Regions from separate parts of the Neobacillus solisequens genome, predicted to be linked through region 3. Evidence: predicted binding sites of a transcription regulator. Region 3 holds the regulator's gene; each other region holds the start of a gene.
What was found. The regulator Rex, encoded in region 3, represses fermentation and respiration genes when NADH is low (regulators of the CRP and FNR family bind a similar motif). The targets are predictions, from matches to a motif close to TTGTGAAATATTTCACAA.

Region 1: a site for Rex is predicted at 2,339-2,356, ahead of ACI3K6_RS08395 (cytochrome C). Genes of this name have one in related genera too.
Region 2: a site for Rex is predicted at 3,111-3,128, ahead of qoxA (cytochrome aa3 quinol oxidase subunit II). Genes of this name have one in related genera too.

What each region holds. Positions count from the first base shown of each region.
Region 1 covers NZ_JBKFGJ010000006.1:172,814-179,043, forward strand. The annotation lists gene pdxK (pyridoxine/pyridoxal/pyridoxamine kinase) at 1-156, shown strand, start outside; gene ACI3K6_RS08380 (YojF family protein) at 459-806, shown strand; gene bshB2 (bacillithiol biosynthesis deacetylase BshB2) at 823-1,488, shown strand; gene ACI3K6_RS08390 (Crp/Fnr family transcriptional regulator) at 1,533-2,261, opposite strand; gene ACI3K6_RS08395 (cytochrome C) at 2,518-2,967, shown strand; gene nosZ (Sec-dependent nitrous-oxide reductase) at 2,985-4,853, shown strand; gene ACI3K6_RS08405 (hypothetical protein) at 4,981-5,553, shown strand; gene nosD (nitrous oxide reductase family maturation protein NosD) at 5,550-6,230, shown strand, end outside.
Region 2 covers NZ_JBKFGJ010000021.1:67,028-73,257, forward strand. The annotation lists gene qoxC (cytochrome aa3 quinol oxidase subunit III) at 1-157, opposite strand, end outside; gene qoxB (cytochrome aa3 quinol oxidase subunit I) at 157-2,103, opposite strand; gene qoxA (cytochrome aa3 quinol oxidase subunit II) at 2,157-3,065, opposite strand; gene ACI3K6_RS19755 (cobalamin-binding protein) at 3,607-4,419, shown strand; gene ACI3K6_RS19760 (bacitracin ABC transporter ATP-binding protein) at 4,455-4,580, opposite strand; gene ACI3K6_RS19765 (DUF3870 domain-containing protein) at 5,660-5,995, opposite strand; gene lhgO (L-2-hydroxyglutarate oxidase) at 6,019-6,230, opposite strand, start outside.
Region 3 covers NZ_JBKFGJ010000027.1:83,771-90,000, forward strand. The annotation lists gene ACI3K6_RS21725 (polymer-forming cytoskeletal protein) at 1-550, opposite strand, end outside; gene ACI3K6_RS21730 (YhbD family protein) at 564-1,187, opposite strand; gene ACI3K6_RS21735 (redox-sensing transcriptional repressor Rex) at 1,518-2,180, opposite strand; gene moaC (cyclic pyranopterin monophosphate synthase MoaC) at 2,211-2,702, opposite strand; gene ACI3K6_RS21745 (ABC-F family ATP-binding cassette domain-containing protein) at 2,864-4,783, shown strand; gene ACI3K6_RS21750 (response regulator transcription factor) at 5,151-5,801, shown strand; gene ACI3K6_RS21755 (sensor histidine kinase) at 5,803-6,230, shown strand, end outside.

The DNA of each region.
Region 1 (6,230 bases), on a different contig from region 3:
GTTTTCGAAGCAGTAGAAACTTCAAAGGCATTTGTTTCTGCAGCAATCCAACAAGGATTCCGTCTAAATCAATACGTTGGACCTACCTGGCATGGCGCCTATCGCGGCACAGCTGGAACCAGCAAAACGGAGTATTGCGAAGATTGTGGTGAATAAATGAAAGACTAGAAGAGCCGGTGAAATCGGCTCTTTTTTTTATATATACGCTAAAAATTTTCTGCCCTTAAGTCGGTTACTTGCGTTCATCCAGCTCTTACTTGCGTTAGAGAGTATTTTATTTGTAAAAATCATACTTTCCTTGCGAAAAACACAGATTTACTTGCAAAACACCATTCACCCCCATTACCAAGCATTCATTTCGCTTTTTCTTACTAATTTTAGTATGATAGTAACAATATTAACTAACATTATTCTGTAGATAAATCCAAACCGATACTATTGGGAAAGGAGGCCCCGCAATGGAGTCAGTTCATATCCAAAAAGTTCAGGAAGCGATCAACAACTTTGCAAACAAGGATGTCTATCTTCATTTGGAGACTACAAACGGTGCGTATGCATCTCATATTGATCAGAAATTCTTTTCTGCCGGAGCCTATATCCGCAATGCCCTTGTCCAATATGAACATGGGAAAATAACCGGAAACGGCCCTTTTCGTGTTGGATTAAAAATCAACCTTGGCTGGGTCTATGCTGAAGGGATTACCCACTACGAAATCGATGAACAAGGTCGCTTACTTCTTGCTGGCCACGATTATACTGGAAAACTGGCGGTAGCATTGGAGATCAGCACCACGCCATTTGAATAAGAAAGGAGAGGGTACCATGGAAAAAGAACGTCATGTCCTGGTTGTCTTCCCACACCCTGACGATGAAGCCTTTGGCGTATCCGGAACGATTGCCACTCACGTTAAGAACGGAAGTCCAGTTACCTACGCCTGCTTAACATTAGGAGAAATGGGAAGAAATTTAGGGAATCCTCCATTTACCAATAGAGAAGATCTTCCGAAAATCAGAAAAAAGGAATTACAAGATGCTGTTAATGTATTAGGCATTCAGGACTTACGCATGCTTGGGTACCGTGATAAGACCATTGAGTTTGAGGATGATGAAAAATTAGCAAACCACTTGTTATCCATTATCCAAGAAATAAACCCTTCACTTATTATCACATTTTACCCGGGATATGCTGTACACCCTGACCACGATGCTACCGGTGCAGCCGTCATTCGTGCTGTTGGAAAACTTCCAGCTGCCGCACGGCCTAAATTACACTGTGTTGCTTTTTCCAATGACTGTGTGGAAAAACTTGGGGAAGCAGACATTATCAACGAAATTAGTAACGTAGCCCATATCAAATTGGCGGCCATTAAAGCGCACCGTTCCCAGACAGAACTAACGTTTAAAGATATGGAAGAAAAACTGAAAAATCAAGATCCGCAAGTTATGGCCCGAATCAATTTTGAACGATTCTGGACATACAAATGGTAAAATAGTGGCCCTGCAGCATCCTTAGCTGCAGGGCCATTTCATTTTTAATACCCCTTATGCTGCAGGGTACAAAATAAGCACCAATCCAAGATGATTATTTTTCGTGACTTCAATTCAATCATGTTATCTTTCTTTAACTTCGAAAACACCCGGCTGACACTCTCCCGTGAGGTGCCGACAACCGTGGCAAATTCCTGCACAGTCAATGGTATTTCAATTCCCCACCGCTTGCTATCCGCATTAAACTTACGACCCAGCCGTTCAAGGGTTTTGACTGATTTTGCATACACATCTAACAGAGCAACATCACGTAGTTGCGATGTCATTTCTCTCAAAGTATCACTCATATAATGAATCATTTGGACGGCCAATTCTGGGTATTGATAGAGATCCTGCTCAAGCCCCTGCTTATCCAAAAATGAAATCGTCCCATCCTCAAGCATAGTTCCAGTAGCCGGATATGACTCCTTCCTATTAGTAAATAAACAGGCTTCAGCAAAAACATCCCCTGTTTGCTTCACACAAACAATGACCTCATTTCCACTTTCATCTTCTTTTGTGAGTTTAACCGACCCTGATTGTATAAAGTAGACACCACGCGCTACATCATCCTCAGACATAATGTGGTCCCCTTTTTTTAACTGAAACGTTTGAAGACGTTTTTCAATAAGTGTAAGTGACTTCTCCGACAAGTCTTTAAATATGACAATTTTCTTCAGTAATTCACCTTTTTGAAAAACCATTTCATTACCTTCTCGTAAAATCTGATTCAATTCCCACACCACCTTTTTAAAAGGAAAGTTCTACCTTTTCCCTTACCATCAATTGTAAACTCTCCTATTCCATTTAGTAGTGACGTGTTTCACAAAACGTTCATATTTTTCAAATGGGCATTATTCCTTGCTTTCAAGACCGACTTCACAAAACGTTCAAAAAGCCCGAATAAAAGTGTGCTCAACATCACAATTTTGTAAGAGCTTTCCAAATAGGATAAAAGTGTTCATTTGAATAAAAAGGAGGGGGACAAAATTGCAAAAAGCAATGATTAGCTTTGTTATTAGTGCTTTACTAGGATTTGGGGTTGGATACCTAGTATTTGGCGTCTTAATGGGCGACTCCGGTAATAAGTCGCAGGTGGCACAAACAGATACACCATTAGAGAAAACTACTAAAGAGGAAAGCAAGGATTCGACGGAGCCTGCCACGTCTTCAGCAGTAGCCGAAGATAACATTCTCAATAAAAGAGGGTGCCTTGGCTGCCACAGTGTAGAAGCACTCAATCTTAAAGGTGGTGCTGTTGGCCCGGATCTTTCACAAGCCTATGTGAACGTGGAAGGAAAACACGGCAAGCCCATTGAAGAATTTCTAAAACAGCCGACTTCAGCAGTTATGTCAGGAGTGATCGGCAAAAATCCACTAACCGATGAAGAACGCAAGCAAGTCCTCGATTTATTAAAACAAGCATCAGAGGCTAAATAATAAGGGTGGTGTATTGAATGAAAAAATGGATTCCGATCGCATCCGGTTTACTTGCCGGCTTTGTCGCAGCAACGATTTCTTTTGCGGACTTTTCATCAAGTTCAAATCATGATGTCGCTTCCGCAGGCAACAAGAGCAATGCGGAAAAAGTGTATGTACCTTTTGGCAAAAAAGATGACTATTATTTATTCGCATCCGGCGGCCACTCCGGTCAAATGTTTATTTACGGTGTACCATCTATGCGGAAAATTAGAACGATTCCGGTATTCTCCCCTGACTCCGCAACAGGTTATGGCTTTGATGAAGAGACCAAAAAAATGATGGGCGGCTATACATGGGGTGACCTTCACCATCCGGCCTTCTCTGAAACAAACGGTGATTATGACGGGAAATGGATGTTTGCAACAGACGTCGGTAACAGCCGTGCAGCGGTTGTTGACCTCAAAACCTTTACAACCAAAGATATTATCAAGGTTCCAAACACTGCAGGGCCACATTGTGCAGCCTTTGTTACCGAAAATACCGAGTATATGTTCCTTCCTACCCGTTTCGCTGTTCCTCTAGGTCAAAAATATGAATCATTAGATGACTACAGTTCAAAGTATCGCGGAGTCATGTCAGCGGTAACTTTCGACAATCAAAAAGTAAAACTTAACGTCGCTTACCAGGTGGCCCTTCCACCTTGGTCCTATGACCTTTCAGATGCAGGTAAAAAGGGCTCTAAAGACTGGGCTGTTATGACTACTTATAATACAGAAGAAGCTACTACAACAATGGAAGTCAATGCATCACAGGCAGACCGTGACTACATCGTGCTATTTAATTGGAAAGAGCTTGCACAGATGGTCAAGGACGGTAAATATGAAGATGTAAACGGACAAAAAATGATTTTCCCTGAGAAACAAAAAGGCGGTATTTATTTAATTCCCGTTGCGAAATCACCGCACGGAGTTGACGTATCACCAGACGGCAAGTACTTTATCGCTTCCGGTAAGCTTGCGCCAGCTATGACCGTATTCTCTTTTGAAAAAGCATTTAAAGCTATTGAAAACAAACAATTCGCTGGTGAACGCAATGGTATTCCGATTTTAAAATATGAAAAAGTAATGGAAAGAGAAGTAAACCCAGAAAACGCACTCGGACCGCTTCATACACAATTTGATGACAAAGGCATGGCTTATACAACGATGTTTATTTCATCTGAAATTGTTAAGTGGGACCCTAAAACAGGTAAAACGTTAGACCGTGTTCCTGTTCAATATTCTCCAGGTCATTCTGTGGCTGCTGAAGGCGACACGGTGGCACCAGATGGAAAATGGCTTGTTGCCTTAAACAAAATTGCCAAGGACAGCTACTTATCCGTTGGACCTTCACACCCAGAATCCATGCAATTGATTGATATCAGCGGAAAGATGAAGGTTGTTCAATCGGCGCCGGTCGATCCGGAACCTCACTATGCCCAAATGATTAAGGCAGATAAGATTAAAACGATCAATGTCTATCCGAAGGATCCAAATAACAAGGATGCCGTTTATAAGCAAAGCGACACCAAAATTGTCCGAAAAGGAAACGAAGTCCATGTCTACGGTATTGCGATGCGTTCAAGATTTATCTTTGACCACACTGCAAAACGTCCTGACACGATTGAGGTTAACCAAGGAGATCATGTATTTATCCATTTAACCAATATTGACTTTGATGAAGATATTACCCACGGTTTTGCCATTAACGACTATGACTTAAACATGGAAGTTCAGCCTGGCCAAACAAACACAATGGAGCTCACTGCAGATAAAGCAGGAACATTCCCACTTTACTGTACGAATTTCTGCTCTGCACTGCATCAGGAAATGAACGGCTACTTCCTAGTAAAACCAAAGCAATAATACTCAAAGCTGCAGGGCCTTGGTCAGGCGCTGCAGCTAGACATGGCAATAAAGGCGGGTATCAAGGGAATAATTGATACCCGCTTTGTTTTTAATTGAGACTTTTAACAAAAAAGGAGTGGTTCACTTGAATGATAGTAAAAATAAATTATCCGTTATTTCTTCCCTATTAATTGGCCTTTCTACGATTCTGATTGCAATCTCCATGTTTTTCCCTTGGTGGAAAATGGTATTTTATGCTCCTCAATATCCGGAAGGCTTAAATATCATCGTGTATCCAAATAAGCTGGAAGGGCAAATTGATATTATTAATGGGCTCAACCATTATATTGGGATGTCCAACTTCAGCGAAAAGAACTTTCCTGAACTTTCTTATCTAATCTACATTATTGGTGGTTTGGCATTGCTCACTCTTATGACAGCCATCCTCCGCAATAAAAAAGTTCTTTATGGATTAATTACGATTTTTGTTATTGGCGGTTTGGCCGGAGTATTGGATCTTCACTTTGCTTTAAAAAAATATGGATCCAATCTAAGCCCAAAAGCACCAATTAAAATTGATCCGTTTGTTCCGCCGATTGTAGGCGAAAATACGGTAGCAAACTTTATTACCCACAGCATCCTGGGCACAGGCACCTACTTTGTTATAGCGGCCTTTATTTTACTACTCATTCCGTTATGGAAGGATCGAAAAAAATGAAAAAAACGACGCTCCTGTTTCTAACATTTTCTCTTCTTTTTTTCATAAAACCTGAGAAAAATATGGCAGCCGAACATCTGCAAGCCAGGATCGACTCCATGAAACCGGGAGCGATATTGAGGCTTGAAGATAAGTCTTATGAGGGCAATATCGTGATCAAAAAACCGCTGACGCTAATTGGCTCCAAAAATACCGTGATTAAGGGTGACGGAACAGGGAATGTCATTTCCGTTAAAGCCACTAATGTGAAACTTTCGCATTTTACGGTGACGAATAGCAGCATGAACCGAAATTCCGCTGAAGAGTACGCTGCCATCAAGGTCTATACTAACAACAACGTAATCGAGCACATAAAAATCCGGCATTCCTTTCACGGTATTTATTTAAGCAAGGCCCATCATAATATAGTCCGTTACAACGAGATTATGGGGTTTGGCAAGGGTGAAATAGCAGCCCAAGGAAACGGAATACATGTTTTTTATGCTAAAGACAACCTTATTACCCACAATACGATTGACGGCACCCGCGACGGGATGTTCTTTGATTATGCCAACAAGAATCAAAGCTATGACAATCACATTAGCAATACCCGTTACGGGCTACATTATATGTACTCCGACGGAAATATTTTTAAACGCAATACCTTTACGATGAACACCGGCGGCGCAGCCGTCATG
Region 2 (6,230 bases), on a different contig from region 3:
CTGGTCCGCCTCCGGTTCTATGTTCTAACGTAAAGTACGATGTAAAGAGTGTCGCAAACAGCATGATTTCAGCCGCGAGGAACACCCAAAATCCAAAAATATTCAATCCGTTTTGTTTCGTACTATATTCTAATGGCAGCGAGTGGTCGACTTTCATTAATTAGCACCTCGCAATTTCGTTTCGGTTTCTTCTACTTCTTTTAAAGAAATATAACGGCCATGATCTTTCTCAAAGGATCGCATTGCCATGCATGCAAAAATACCAAGCAACGCAACAATAGCTGGAATCCAAAGAGAGAAAATCAGTGAAAAGCCTAAGACAAAGAAGATTGCACCCATGATAAATGGAACTCCACTGTTATTCGGCATATGGATTTTCTCCAAATTACCCGGGAACAGCTTGTGACCTTTTTTCTTAGAATCCCAGAATGCTTCGTATGATGTAACGTGTGGTTCAATGGCAAAGTTATATTCCGGAATCGGAGTATGTGTTGCCCACTCAAGAGTACGTGCATCCCAAGGGTCAGCTCCAATATTTCTTGGTGAATAACGAACACTGTAATAGACGTTATAAACAATTAATAAAAAGCTGATCGCCATAACTCCTGCACCGACAAATGATAGCATATTCAACGGACCATAGCCTGTCGCTGCGGAATATGTGTACATACGACGGGCTTGCCCATCCAAACCAGTAATATACATCGGGAAGAAGGCTAAGCAGAATCCAATAGAGAGAGTCCAGAAGGACCATTTTCCAATTCTTTCATTTAGCATAAAGCCAAACATTTTTGGCCAATAATACGTTAAACCTGCCAGCATCGCAAATACAACACCTGGGATGATTGTATTATGGAAGTGGGCTACTAAGAACATGGTATTATGGTATTGATAGTCTGCTGCAGACATCGCTAGCATAACCCCAGTCATCCCACCGATAACAAACAACGGAATAAAACCGAGCGAGTATAGCATTGGAACGGTAAAACGAATTTTCCCCTTCCACATAGTAAACAGCCAGTTAAAAATCTTAACACCTGTTGGTATCGAAATGGCCATTGTCGTGATGGAGAAGAAGCTGTTTGATAGTGCTCCTTGGCCCATCGTAAAGAAATGGTGCGCCCAAACCATACAGGAAAGAGCTGAGATCACAACCATGGAAGCTACCATTGATTTATAGCCATAAAGGTTTCTGCTAGAAAATGTCGAGATAATTTCACTGTAAATTCCAAATGCCGGCAAAATAAGGATGTATACTTCAGGATGGCCCCAAACCCAGAAAAGGTTGGCCCACAGCATATCCATTCCGCCATTTGTCATGGTAAAGAAGTGAGTTCCAAATAATCTGTCCATCGTACCCATTGCAAGGGCAACTGTGATAACTGGGAAAACAGTAACAACGATTAAGTTTGTTGCCAACGTAGCCCATGTAAACATTGGCATTTTCATCAATGTCATACCAGGTGCTCTCATTTTGAAAATGGTGGTAAGCATATTAATACCAGTCATCAAGGAGCCAATACCGGATATTTGAACTGCGATCATATAATAGTTGGTACCGACGTGTGGGCTGAATTCATTCCCTGCTAGCGGAAAATATGAAGTCCAACCTGCATCAGGTGAGCCTCCGATTACAAAAGAGATATTAAATAGCATGGCTCCAAAGAAGAAAAGCCAGAAGCTTAACGCGTTTAATCTAGGAAAAGCCACATCACGTGCACCAATTTGCAATGGAACTACGAAGTTCATAAACGCAAAGATGAATGGCATGGCCATAAACATAATCATGACTACCCCGTGTGTGGTGAAAACTTCATTGTAATGCTGTGGGTCTAACATCTTATTATCAGGCACTGCAAGCTGAGCGCGCATCATGATCGCATCAGCTCCGCCTCGGAACAACATGATTAAAGCAGAAAGCATATACATTATACCAATCCGTTTATGGTCCACTGTAGTTAACCATTCACGCCATAAATATCCCCATTTTTTAAAATAAGTCAGGCCCGCAATTATAGCGACCACCGTAAGGCCGATCGCGACCATCGAAGCGTAAATGGCAAGACTTGGATTAGGAATGGCAAAACGATCAAAGAAATCCATTCTTTTTAACTCCTCTCAAGAGATTAACTTTTTACTATTTTTAAATTACCTTATTATTTATCGTGATCTGACATATCCATATTCATATCCATTTCAGAATCCATTTTTCCATCGTGACTCTTTTCTGATCCACTATGATGCAGATTTGGAGCTGGACTAAATTCTAAATGGGTTCCTGTAAATGTCATTTGTCCAAGGTGACCAGGTTTTAATAACTGATCAAATTTTTTCTCTGTTAAAGGTTTTGCTGTTTTCTTTACGTCTTTTACCCATTTATCAAAATCTTTCTCAGACATGGCTGTTACATTAAATGTATTTTCGGCTGTTCCTTTACCGCTGAAGTTTGCGTTTCGACCCATCATTTCACCAGGCTCATCAGCAGCTAAGTGAAGGGTTGTTACCATGTTTGACATGGCATACTTTTGTCCGCCCAGTTGCGGAATCCAGAAGCTAGTAATAGGTCCGTAAGAATACAGTTTAAATTCTATTGGACGATCCGTTGGAATGTATAAATAGTTAACGGTTTCAATATCTTGCTCCGGATAACTAAAATGCCATTTCCAATCTGATGAAGAAGCATAAATCACCATAGGTTTCTGATCCTGATACTGTTTTGGTTTTGCCTCAACGATGTAGTTACTTTGGACAGAAACGATTGAAAAGTAAACGACGATAATAACAGGAATTCCGACACATAGCAACTCTACCCACTTATTTCCTTCGATGTGAGGTGGTTCATAATCAGGACTCTGCTTTGATGCACGATACTTTACCAATACGTAAATCAAAATAGCAAATACAACCAAAACAACTAATGACATGATTCCGATCGATAATAAAATGTCGTGGGCTTGCCTTTCAGCTTGTGGCCCTTTTGGATTCAGAACCATGAGTGGCTCACACCCTGTTAACACTGTAGCAATAGTGAGAACAAGTAATAATAAAGCCGATTTTACTTTCATACTAGTACCCCTTTCCTTTGATTAAAAAATTTCAATTTTATATTATTGTGAATTTCATCACATTTTTAGTTTTGTGATTTAAATCACATCTCGCCACTATTTTAATACCAAATTTGAAATTACGACACCCATTTATGAAATTTGTCACGAAATGTTCAAAAAGAATTCGATATTTCGAAAAAAGTTATACTTTTCATTTGCTTTTAATTGTGAATCGATATATTATCTCTATTTTATTTACCCTGAGCTCAAATACCCTTGAATACTCAGAAAAACCCTGCATTCACAAGGGTTCTAAACACTATTCATTCTTCGAATTAGTATACTCTAGTTTGTTCATGGGTTCTCAAACAATTATATTACTTAAAATTATTACATTTTTCTAGAATGATAAAACCAAAGGAAATGGCGATCCTTTAGGCTTAACTCTCACTTCAGAATTGGATTTTATTTTGTGTTCATTCATCATTATTTTTTGATAGGGAACATGGAGATTTTTATTATAATAGATAGTAAGAAGATTTGATTAGGGGGAAGTATATTGAAATTGATTTCCATTTGTCCGAGTAATACTGAATTTATAGCCTATTTAGGGCTAACTTCTTCATTAATAGGGGTAGATGATTATTCAGATTGGCCGAAAGAAATTACTGAATTGCCAAGGTTGGGACCAGATTTGAACATCGATATGGATAAAGTAGAGAAACTACAGCCTGATTTGGTTTTAGCTTCCCTATCCGTTCCGGGTATGGAACGAAATATCGAGGAGTTAGAGAAACGTAAAATACCATATGTAATTGTGCCTAATCCACAAACACTAGAAGAAGTGGGGAATTGTCTTTTGTTCGTTGGCAATGCCACAAGCACCTACCCACGGGCCAACGAATTATTTGAAAGATTTAATCGTACCTTAAAACTGTATAAATCTTTAAGCAAACAAGTTAAAGAATCAAAAACCCTTTATTGGGAATGGTGGGCAAAGCCGATCTTCACCCCGGGCTCCCTGAACTGGCTGACAGAAATTAGCGTGCTTGCGGGTGGAAGAAATATTTTTGATGACCAAGTGGTTGCAAGTTACCAGACGGATTGGGAAGAGGTTAAGTTCCGCAACCCAGATATAATCTGTGTCGTTTGGGTAGGTGTTCAAAAACATAAAGTTAACCCAAAGGTCATTCTGAAACGCCCCGGCTGGGATCAGATGACAGCGATAAAAAATAACCAACTTCACATTTTAGATGAACCGCTTTTTTGCAGGCCATCCCCTCGGCTTTTATATGGCCTGGCTAAAATAGCTCATATACTCCATCCCGAAATTTTCCCTGGGTTTCACGAGGGAGATGACATGTTATTGTAGCCAGTGTAGAAAAACAAAATGGCAAACAATTATTTTTACTCATCTTCATGGATTGATTCCAGATTTTCTTCTTTGTTAGGCCAGCCATATTTTTCATTTATATCCTTTGTGAGTTCATCCAGGAATTCATCCGAGAATAAGGGGCTATTTTCTTTATACATGTAAACCCTCCTTATCTTTACTAATTCATATTAATAAAATATGTTTTACCCTACTTAACATTTCCTTTGTTCTAAGTTTTAAACTATTTTCGGACGATTAAGGTATGAAAACAAAAAAGAAGCAGAGAAATCACTGCTTCTTTTAACTTTAATCGTATAGGTTGTTGTTTTTGGCACTAAAAATGGACCTTAGAAACCAAGGTCCATTTTTAGTGTACATTTTTTCGGGTTACGAAATAATTATCTCTTTTTGTCAAACCGAGGTCTGGGTAACTTCGGTCATGGTTATGACATTTCAGTTTGATTGTGTCCAAAGTCATGGCAGCTTCGGACACAGTTATGCCAAATTAACTTGATCGTGTTCGAAGTCAAGAGAACTTCAGACATAGTTATACCAAATTTTGCTTGATTGTGTCCGAAGTCAGGAGAACTTCAGACACTGCTACTAACATTTTGCTTGATCGTGTCCGAAGTCAGGGTAACTTCAGACACAGTTATACCAAATTTTGCTTGATCGTGTCCGAAGTCAGGGTTACTTCAGACACAGTTATACCAAATTTTGCTTGATCGTGTCCGAAGTCAGGTGAACTTCAGACACCACTACTACAATTTTGCTTTATTGTGTCCAAAGTCAGGGTAACTTTAGACACAGTTATACCGAATTTGGCTTGATCGTGTCCGAAGTCAGGGTAACTTCAGACACAGTTATACCGAATTTGGCTTGATCGTGTCCGAAGTCAGAGTAACTTCAGACACAGTTATACCAAATTTTGCTTGATCGTGTCCGAAGTCAGGTGAACTTCAGACACCACTACTACAATTTTGCTTTATTGTGTCCAAAGTCAGGGTAACTTCAGACACAGTTATACCGAATTTGGCTTGATCGTGTCCGAAGTCATGGCAGCTTCGGACACAGTTGTGCCAAATCAGTTTGATCTTGTCTGAAGTCTTAAAAACTTGAAATATCAGTAAAACAAAATGAGAGAGAGCCTCTGAAGTTGTATTTACTCCGGACAATTACAACAACCTTTATAAATATTTTTCAAGTGATTTCTGGAATACAAAGTGAAATATTGGTTTTATACAATTGTTATTCCTTCTGCCTTAATTTGTTGAAAATGCAAATGCAAGTCTTTTAAGGCCGCAATTAAAGCGTTTGTTGCTTTGCCCCGATAATAGGTTTCGATTGCCTTGACGGCATCCTCCACTCCATCATTTAAACTTGTCCCCCTTAACAATCCACCGATAAAATCACGTCCGTGTTCAGTGGCCAAGGTACAGGTAGCCTGAATAATTACTCCATATTTTGTATCCACTTCCGCAGTAATCGTTAAGGTTTCGAAGACGCTTTTGGCAGCCATGCCTTGCGGTAACCGAGCATGACCGGCAATAAAAATCGTTTTTCCGTTAAACATCCTTGATCAACCTCTCATTAAAATTAAATGATTAACGCAGTTTCTTTTAAGTTTGTTTGTTCCGGAATCCTACTTACGATTTCTTTTCCAATTTCAATAGAAGCTGTGGCAGCTGGTGATGGTGCATTACAAACATGAATGGTACGCTTGCCCATAATTATGTGGAAATCATCTACCATACTTCCATCATTTCTGATGGCTTGGGCGCGTACTCCAGCAGGCGCCGGTATTAAAT
Region 3 (6,230 bases):
CTAATTGGTGGCGTGTAAAAGGTTTCAGCAAATTTCCGACCAGCGACTCTTTATACTCGACCCTAATGGTTCTCCCGCCTATTTCTTTTACATGGCAATTCCAAAAGATTTTTATATCCACTTCATCGGCATTTAACAATCCGCCAATAGTAAATTGAGCCTCTCCTTTAAATGTTTCAGCTTCACAATCGCCACCAACAGAAAGGGTCCCTTTCATTTGAATTTCCTCGCCTTTAAGCCAGCCACCTATAGAAGTTTGGCCCGAGATTCGCAGCTTTTCCACTTCTACGTTACCGTTGATTTTAGCGGTCCCTTCAACTAAGATTTCATTGGAGTTCACGTCCCCCTCCATTTTGCTCTTTCCGCTCACGATTACCTTTTCCGCCCGAATATTCCCTTTTGCTGTACCTAAACCATTGCATTCAAATTCATTGCAATCGATATCGGAATTGACGCTTCCTCTGCCGTTAATCAACACTTTGTCAAATTGTCCGCCATTGGATGATCCAATGCCATTTATATAAAGGTCTCCCTTTTTTTGCGTATCCATTTCCATTCCCCTTTTATAGTAATTTGGCTTTTAGTTCTTCCATGCAGCCCATCAATGGCAGGCGGGACACAACCTTTGTTCCCGTTTCAAAATGAATACTCTCCGCATTGATTGCTAATAGGCACGAAGAAACACCTAGCTTTCGGGTGATCACTAACTCACCGCTTTTTTGCTTAATCGTCGTTCGATTAGCTACTAGGAGCTGAACGATCATTCTTCCCTCTTCGAGATTTACCTCTCCGGACTGCAATAGCTTATCTAATACATATATTTCAAGTATTCTCGAAAAATTAAAGTCAGGACCATTTTTTTCAATATCCAGATATAGATTTATCGCTGTTTGCGAAACAGTGTTTCGTTTTACTAGTTCTTCAGCTGATAATTGTAGGTCTGTTACGCTTGGAGAAAACATATTGGCCAATTCATCCAACGATAAATTCTCCTTCATCGTTTGGATTTTTTCGATGCGTTTTAAGATCTTTTCTTTAGGAAAAAAAGTCTCCTGACCAGTAAAAGTGGACTTGCGAATAAACCATTCCTCGGGAATCAAGTCTTTTCGCTTCCAGCGATATAACTGCCCATATGATATTCCTGCTAAATCCAATAACTCTTTTTTAGAAATTAACTCCTCACTCATTTTTTAAAAACTCCTTTCCGATGACATTAATGTAACATAACACTGTTACGTTGTAAAGGCGTTGTTTTATCATTTTGTAAATTTTTTGGTATCCTACCAAAAAAAAAAGGCCGGACCATTAAAATGGGTCCGCCTCTATCCAGGAATACCGCCCATCAAAATGTTTTTTAGGAGGTACTTGCGATTTCTATCGGAATTCTCTCATCACTTTTTCCAAAACCCACCCTTCGAGGACCTCTCCCTTTTTCGGGTTAATAAGGGGTCTCTGTCTTACTCCTTTTTTTAGAAAAAAAATGGGCCCTCCCAATTATGGAAAGACCCATGGCAAAATTATTCTTCAACTTCTACTTCTCCAATTGATGGATAATGCTTTAAAAAGTACACCAATGATTGCAGTTCAACTGCTAAATCAATATGGTGAACCCGAATGGAGGCTGGAACATTTAATCTGGCAGGGGTGAAGTTTAAAATACCTCTGACCCCTGTATTCGCAAGGCGATCCGTTATCATCTGAGCAACAGGAGCAGGTACGGTTAAAATCGCAACCGAAATATCATCCTCGACCAAATGTTTTTCCAAATCATCCATGGACAGAACCGGAACATCGCCGATGGAAGTGCCAATTTTATCGGGTGAAACATCAAACGCGCACTGAATTTTCGTATTGTTATTTTTTAAAAAATTATAATGTAAAAAGGCTGTGCCCAAATTCCCTACCCCAATTAAGGCAACCTTCGTTAATTCGTCTTGATCCAAGGTTTTTCGGAAAAAGGACAATAGATAATTGACATTATAGCCGTAACCCTTTTTACCAAGGGCTCCAAAATAGGAAAAGTCCCTGCGAATTGTTGCGGAGTCTACTTTTACTGCCTCGCTTAATTCGGCTGATGATACTCGTTGCTTTCCGGAAGAATGCAAGTTTTGTAAAAATCGATAATATAAGGGTAATCGCTTTGCTGTTGCTTGTGGGATTTTCATTGTTTCATTCGACATATTACTCCTTCACCCCGCTAATCATTTTGTTTATATTCGATCAAGTCGTCTAAAATCGCCATTTTTGCCGCCGGATTTCTCCATTAAGTAGGTAGGGCCGATTACCATACCCTTATCCACTGCTTTACACATATCATATACCGTTAATGCACAAACAGACGCCGCTGTTAGCGCTTCCATTTCAACACCTGTCTGCCCTTTAGTCTTAACTGTTGCCTGAATTTGCAATGTATACTGATCGTTATCGCTTTCCCAGGAGAAAGTAACATTTATACCAGTTAATGGAATCGGGTGGCACATCGGGATGATTTCCCATGTCCTTTTCGCTGCCATCACTGCTGCCACTTGGGCAACTGCTAAGACATCGCCTTTTTTCATTTCCTCATTAGTGATTTTTTCATAAATTTCTTTACTCACAGTAATGCTAGAATGCGCAAGCGCTGTTCTCGCCGTTTCCGGCTTATCGCTTACATCCACCATCTTTGCTCTGCCTTCTTCATTAAAATGCGTAAACTCTGCCATAGTATAGTCCTCCAAAAAAAATGATACTATATTTTACCGTCTCTGTGTGTGAAAGTTTGAGCGAATGGTGATATTTTTTTCCAAAACGTACAATATCCTGCTTTATTGCCGTTATTTCAGGAATACGGTACACTATTCCTAGGTAATAGAGGTGAAAAAATATGATTTTATTACAAGTTAATCAATTACAAAAATACTTTGGTGCTGACCTTATTTTATCCAATATTAAGCTTGAATTACAAACGAGGGACCGTGTTGCCCTTGTAGGTCGTAATGGTGCTGGAAAATCCACCCTTCTAAAAATTATCGCAGGGCATCTTTCCCATGACGGTGGAGAAATTATCAAGCCAAAGGGTGTCTCGATCGGATACTTAGCGCAAAATACCGGGTTGGAATCAAGTCTGTCCATTTGGGATGAAATGTTAACCGTCTTTGAACATCTTCAGCAGCAAGAAAAGGCTTTGCGAAGACTTGAAGCGCAAATGGCTGATCCTGAAGTCTTTAATAACCCAACCAAATATGAGCGGATTTTAAAGGAATATGATCAGCTCCAGGTCACCTTTAAGGAACAAGGAGGCTATCAGTACGAAGCAGATATTCGGTCTGTCCTTAACGGTTTAAATTTTCAGGATTCTGCCGTTTCAATTTCCAGTCTGAGCGGCGGTCAAAAAACCCGCCTAGCCCTTGGTAAACTTTTATTAACAAAACCAGACATTTTAATCCTGGACGAGCCGACCAACCATCTTGATATTGAAACATTGTCTTGGCTGGAACAATACTTACAAGGCTATAGCGGAGCCATTCTGATTGTCTCCCATGACCGCTATTTCTTGGACAAAGTCGTTACCCAGGTCTATGAACTTTCCCGAAACCAAATTCAGCGGTTTACAGGCAATTATAGTTACTATCTGGAGCAAAAGGCTGCCAATTATGAACGCGATCTGAAGCTTTATGAAAAACAACAGCAGGAAATTGCATCCCTGCAAGATTTCATTCAACGGAACCTGGCAAGGGCGTCCACAACCAAACGGGCACAGAGCCGCCGCAAAAAACTTGAAAAAATTGAAGTGATGGACCGTCCGCTCGGGGATGAAAAATCTGCATCCTTTTCATTTGAAATTGAAAAGCAAAGCGGGAACGACGTACTGATGGTGGACTCCCTGGCAATTGGCTATGAGGGTGAGAAAGTTTCAGAGAATATCACTTTTCGAGTTTTTAGGGGAGAAAGTATTGCACTTGTAGGCCCAAACGGGATTGGCAAGTCCACCATGTTAAAGACGATTATTAAAAAACTTCCATCGCTTGGAGGAACGATTAACTACGGTACCAATCTTACTATTGGATATTATGACCAAGAACAAGCCAACTTAAAGTCCAATAAGCGTGTCCTAAATGAACTCTGGGATGACTATCCTCTTAAACCTGAAAAGGAAATTAGGACAGTACTGGGTAACTTCCTGTTCTCCGGAGATGATGTCCTTAAAACAGTCTCCTCCTTAAGCGGTGGTGAAAAGGCCCGGCTTGCGCTGGCAAAGCTAATGCTTGAAAAGGCCAACTTGTTAATCCTGGACGAGCCGACCAACCACTTGGACCTTGATAGTAAAGAAGTACTCGAAAATGCACTAGTTGACTATCCGGGAACGATTCTGTTCGTCTCCCATGACCGGTACTTTATTAACCGTATTGCCACTAAGGTGTTAGAGCTCAGCAAAACAAGCAGCACTGAGTATCTTGGAGACTATGATTATTATGTCGAAAAGAAACTCGAGCAGGAGGAACTGGCAGCATTAGCCCTTGCTGAATCACAGAAAAAGCAACCCAAGACTGAGATGGTGGAAAAGAATACGTACCATCAAGATAAAGAGTCAAAAAAGCTGGAACGGCAGCGGAAACGGAAGTTGGAAGAAATCGAACTTCGTATTGAAGAAATTGAAGAAGCCATCCAAGAGTACGAGCAGTTATTATGTGAACCTGAGGTCTTTCAGGATCATGAAAAGGTATTAGAAATTACGCAAAAAAATGAACAGGCTAAAGCCGAGCTTGACCTTTTACTAGAAGAATGGGCAAAACTGGCTGAATGAATAAAACCGGGCTCCATTAGCCCGGTTTTTTTACATAAAAAAGGTTATCCACTAAACAAAGAACTTTTTCCACAATTTTATTCACATTACCTTAGGTTTATTTTACTACATTCATTAAGCTTTTCCACATTATCCACAGTTTTAGTCCGTTTTATCCACATTATCAACAGAAATAGCAACCTTATCCACACTATCAATAATCTCCTCCCAATATTTATCCACAAAGGAACCATTTTAATCAATCGATTAATTAGTAATAACTATGATTAATCAATCGTTTGATTAAATTTCCCCTATTTATTCACAATTCAGTATTTATTACTGTTATAATTTCAATTAAGACATTGATGAAATTGGAGGGGAATACATGACACAAGTCCCAAAGATTAAGGTCTTGATAGCAGATGATAATTCCTTTATCAGAGAAGGATTAAAGATTATTCTCAGTACATATGACGAATTTGAAGTATTAGACACAGTCGGTGACGGTCAGGAAGCCCTCGATTACTGTCAAAAACACTCCGTTGATATTGCTTTATTGGATGTGCGTATGCCCAACATGAACGGCGTAGAAGCGACAAAACTAATAACGCAGAACACTGCTACAAAGCCCATCATATTAACTACATTTGATGATGATGAATATATTCTGGATGCCGTAAAAAACGGAGCGAAGGGTTACTTATTGAAAAATAACGAACCGGAACGGATTCGCGATGCCATCAAAAGTGTATTTAACGGGAATAGTATTCTTCAGGACGTTATTTTAGAAAAAATTAAGGCGAACCTAGTCGGGACGAGAGAAACAGAAACGAAGATTGATAAAAAGCTATTTACTGAACGTGAACAGGACATCATGTCGCTCATAGCCAAAGGATTTTCCAATCGGGAAATCTCCAAACAGCTGTTTATTTCAGAAGGTACCGTAGCGAACTACATTACTTCTATATTAGGCAAAACTGGCCTTGAACATCGAACCCAAATTGCCATTTACTATATCACGGGGAAAGTGGAGTAGCATGGAATTCTGGATCATTCTAACTAAGCTTGTCCTTATGCTTTACATTTCCATCCTCGGTGCACAATCCCATCATGCCCATATAGCATGGATGGTATTTGCCATGTTGCTCTATTTTTGCATCAATATTACCTTTCATATTATAAGAAAAACAATGATTCAAACAATCGTTCTTGTCTTGTCAGGCAGTCTCATTATCATGGCTTATCTTTCTATTTATCCGATCTTTATTATTCTTTTACCACTAACCTTATTAGAAATCTCTGCTCATTTTACTAATAAACGTTTTTTGATTTTTGCTGTCTCCTTTTTTCCAATCATCTATTTAGGAAAAGAGTTGCAGCCCCTTTATGGCATGGTTGCGATATTAAGTTTTATGGTACTTTCAATGATAGCCACTTATGGGGAACGGATTACAAAGGATGAACA